Regions from separate parts of the Cutibacterium sp. KB22876 genome, predicted to be linked through region 2. Evidence: riboswitches for the same ligand, from Rfam matches in the RefSeq annotation. Region 2 holds a riboswitch; the other holds the start of a gene.
The links. Region 2 has a riboswitch for thiamine pyrophosphate ahead of AC6I1W_RS03265 (bifunctional hydroxymethylpyrimidine kinase/phosphomethylpyrimidine kinase). Riboswitches for the same ligand answer to the same signal wherever they lie in the genome.
Positions count from the first base shown of each region.

Region 1 (2,195 bases), 850 kb from region 2:
TCCCCGTGCCATGCAAAGCCCCAACACCCAAGTAATCGACGACGTCACGGCCATGAGACAGCGCAGCCTCCACATGGGCGGAGGTCTGCGCGGATAAGCCAATTAGCAGATCGTCCCCGAGAATCTCTCGAACTTGGGCGACCGGCATGTCGGACTGCCCGACATGGGCGCCGTCGGCTCCGATGTCGGCGACCAGATGCACCCGGTCGTCGATAATAAGGGGTACTCCACTGCACGCATCCTTCACCCGCCGTCCCAAGGTGACGAATTCGTCGTCGGGCAGATCGTGGTCGCGGAATTGGACCAGAGTCACCCCGCCGGCGATAGCACGCCGCACGGTCTCGACGACCCTGTCTGGGCCGCCACATTGGGCGGTGTCTGTGACGAGGTACACCGACAGATCGAAGTCAGGCCGTGACATCGCGAAGCCCTCCTCTCGCGCCAACTTCGTCGGGTGACACCAGGAACAGCTCGTCGATGAGAGCTTGAGCGAATCCGCCCGGGCCCACACTGCGATCTGCTGCTCGTTCGGCAGCTACGCACAGCATGGCGGTTGCGGATGTAGCGGCAATGAGGTGATCCTTCTGGACGCCTGCGAAGGCTGCTGTCAGAGCCCCTAGTGAGCATCCGACCCCGGTCACTCGCGCCATCCATTCATGCCCCGATGACACGGTTACGTGCCGGCGAGCGTCCACGATGTGATCGACGGGACCACTAATGGCGACCACGGTGCCGTATGTGCGCACGAGCTCAGCGGCGGATCCCAAGGCATCCTCGACGGTATCTCCAGCCTCCGGGCCTCGGGAAGACGCTCCCGTTCCAGCCAAGGTCAATACCTCGGAGGCATTCGCCCGGATGACGGCTGGAGCGCCGACGTGCAACGCGTCCAGCGCGACCTGGGTACGCCATGGCATCCCGACCCCCACCGGGTCGAGCACCCACGGCGTGTCACTACCTGCGGCGCCACGCGCGGCAACAACCATGGCCTCAGCGGTCTCCCGGTACGGGGTACCAATATTGACTAGCACGCCGTCAGCCACCGAGGCGAACCCTTCAGATTCTGAGGGGTTATCGACCATAGCGGGAACCGCCCCCGCAGCCAACAACACATTCGCGGTGAAATTGGCAACCACGATGTTCGTCAAGCACTGCACCAGCGGCTTGTCCCGACGCAGCCGCTCCACAGACTCCGACACCAGATTCGACAATTCAGTCATGCCAACCACTTCCTTCGCCAGCATTACCCGGACAGGTTCAGACGGTCGGTGCCATCACGACACCCTCTCAGCCCTTGTGGTGGGCTCCCGCGTTGTTGTGGTCCAATCTACTGCCACGATGCGCGCTGCCAACGCCGCACTCCTGTCTTCTAGGGCCAGCGGTGTCCGAATCCGCTCTACCAACCCACGTCTCAAGTGACACAATGCCGCCATGAATCCCCGTCTTAGCCCTGTCGCCGACGTTCTCAATGCTGCGTCGTCAGAAGCCGCCGGGAGTGGAACCTCGTTGTCCTGGGCAACCGTTGACGACAGTGAGGTGCGCTGTAACGACACCGACGATCGCGTCTACAGCATCGCGTCGATGTCGAAGTCGTTCACCGCTGCCAGCGTCCTTGGGATCTGTCACGGGCTGATCGACGTGGCTTCTCGACGGCCCGCTCTCGACGACACCCTCGGTAGTTGGATTCCGCAGCTTCAGGAGCCCATCGCCAGCGCGACGATCCGTGACGCGTTGTCCATGTCTACCGGTCTACCACCGGACGATCCGTGGGCCGACCGTCAGCAGGCCATGTCACGCGAGGAGTTCGAGGCGCTGTTGGGTAAACCCTTCATCACGAACTTCGCGCCGGGGACGGGGTACGCCTATTCCAACCTCGGTTACGCGATCCTGGGCCGCGTCGTCGAATTGGCGACCGAGCGGCCATTCATCGACGTCGTCGAGGAAGACGTCATCCGTCGGTTGGGGATGACCGAATCCTTCCTCGACGTCACGCAAGTACCCGAGGGAAAGCTCGCCCCAGGCCTCGGCAGAGATGGCAGCGTCCAGCCCTTGCTTGGCTCCGGAACCTTCTCCCCCATCGGCGGCCTCATCTGCACGGCCAAGGATGTCGGGATCTGGGTGAGCCATTTCATCACCGCGTGGACCAGCGAGGACGATGGTTGGGGCCAGGTCTTTCGCGACATGCAGCAAATGCAGCG
Region 1 is NZ_AP040858.1:1,569,561-1,571,755, reverse strand. Features, by position in the region: gene thiE (thiamine phosphate synthase) at 1-421, opposite strand, end outside; gene thiM (hydroxyethylthiazole kinase) at 408-1,241, opposite strand; TPP riboswitch at 1,210-1,318, opposite strand; gene AC6I1W_RS07120 (serine hydrolase domain-containing protein) at 1,429-2,195, shown strand, end outside.
Region 1: linked by a shared signal. The riboswitch ahead of thiM (hydroxyethylthiazole kinase) and the one ahead of AC6I1W_RS03265 (bifunctional hydroxymethylpyrimidine kinase/phosphomethylpyrimidine kinase) in region 2 are both predicted to bind thiamine pyrophosphate.

Region 2 (2,195 bases):
GGAGACTCCAGCGGCTCGATCGGCCCGAACCAAGCCACCGCCGAGGCATCGGCGGACAGCCGTCGTGCCCGGTGGGAGTGGTCGACCGGACCGTGTCCCCGGCCAACCTTCAGCTCTGACCCGTGCAGAATCGCCTCGTGCAACCAGTCGGTGACCCATCCCAGGGCCTCGCCGGGAGCATCCCCTGCACCCAGCCGGGTCGCCAGAGCCGAGGAGAGCGAGCATCCGGTGCCGTGGGTGTTCGTCGTCTCCACCCGGGTGCTCTGCGCGGTGTACGTCGTCCCTTCCGAGCCCACCCAGATGTTGTCGACACGCCGGGAGTCGAGATGGCCGGTCTTGACGACGACGGCGACCCCGGTCTCCTTGGCCCAGCCGCGCGCCTGTTCCAGGGCTTCCTCGGCGCCCTTCGCCGGTCCGGTCTCGCACAGCACTGCGAGCTCGGGAATGTTCGGGGTGACGACGGTTGCCCGGCGACAGAACTCGCGCATGGCAGCCTCGGCGTCAGGGGCGAGGAGCCGGTCTCCGCTGGTGGCGACCATGACCGGATCGACGACGACAACGGGCGGGCGGTGCTCGTCGAGGAATCTGGCGACCGTGTCGATGATCTCGACCGTTCCGAGCATGCCGGTCTTGACGGCGTCGATCGCCACGTCATCGCTGACTGCCGCCAACTGCTGCCTCAGGAACTCGGTGGGTGGGGTGTGGATCGCGCGCACCCCTTGAGTGTTCTGGGCAACCAGGGCGGTGACGACGGCCATCGCGTACCCACCGGCCGCGGTGATGGACTTGGTGTCGGCAGCAGTGCCGGCACCCCCGGAGGGATCCGTTCCCGCGATGGAGAGGACGCGCGGGACTGAGCCCTGCGACGGGTTTCTGGGGGTGGAAGAAGCCATCTCGGACATCCCTTCGCCAGTACGAACTAGATCAGGTTCCACGGGTGTGATCTCAGCGCCGATACGGCGCACCCCGTGTCCAGCGATAAGTATGGCACCCGACTGCGACAAGGCACTGCACCCCGAGTCCCGACGACGAAGAACGCTCAAGAAAACTCTTACGAAAGTCTCAAAAAGAGGGCATTCCATCACACCCTTCCGGCGCTATCGTGAGGCTAGTCGAAGTTCACCGGAGAACTTCCGGCGAAGTCGTATGAGGAGTGAATCATGACGAACTGCCAAAAGATTTATCAGCGCAGCTTCCCGGTCAGCCCGGATGGCAACTCGTTCGTTCACAACGACCTCGGTCGTTACACCATGAACCACCCGGTGCCCCCGGACGACATCGCTGAGCGCAAGGCATACCTGGTCGGCTCTGGTATCGCTGCACTGACGGCAGCCGTCTTCCTCATCCGTGACGCCAAGATGCCTGCCGAGAACATCACGATCCTCGAGGAGCTCCACCAGCCCGGCGGCGCCTTCGACGGCGACGGCGACACCGAGAAGGGCTTCATCGCCCGTGGCGGTCGTGAGATGGAGCAACACTTCGAGTGCTTCTGGGACGTCATGAAGGACATCCCGGCCCTCGAGATGCCCGAGCCCTACAGCGTCATGGACGAGTTCCGGATCGTCAACGAGAACGATCCGAACGTCAACCACTGCCGCATCATCAACAACCAGGGCCAGAAACGTTCGGCCTACAAGATGGGCATCAACAAGAAAGGCCAGCTCGCCGTCCTAAAGCTGCTGCTGGCCAAGGAGTCCGACACTTACTACAAGTCCATCGAGGACTGGTTCGACGAAGACTTCCTGCACTCCACCTTCTACACACTGTGGAAGACGATGTTCGCCTTCGAGCAGTGGCAGTCCCTGACCGAGTTCAAGCGCTACATGCACCGCTTCCTCCACCTGCTGCCCGGATTCTCGGACCTCTCCTGCCTGCGGTTCAGCCGCTACAACCAGTACGACTCCTTCGTCGTCCCGCTCATGAAGTGGCTGACCGAGCGCGGCGTGAAGTTCCAGTACGACACCTTGGTCTACGACGTCGACCTGGAGATCACTGCTCACCGCAAGGTCGCCCGAGGCATTCTGTGGCGCGACAAGGAGGGCGGCGAACATCGCATCGACATGACCCCGAAGGACCTCGTCTTCGTCACGAACGGTTCACTGACCGAGTGCACCGGCTACGGCGACATGGACCACCCCGCCCCCTACAACAAGGACGAGGTCGCCGGCTGGGAGCTGTGGCGCAACCTGGTCCGT
Region 2 is NZ_AP040858.1:724,217-726,411, reverse strand. Features, by position in the region: gene AC6I1W_RS03265 (bifunctional hydroxymethylpyrimidine kinase/phosphomethylpyrimidine kinase) at 1-902, opposite strand, end outside; TPP riboswitch at 885-979, opposite strand; gene AC6I1W_RS03260 (oleate hydratase) at 1,161-2,195, shown strand, end outside.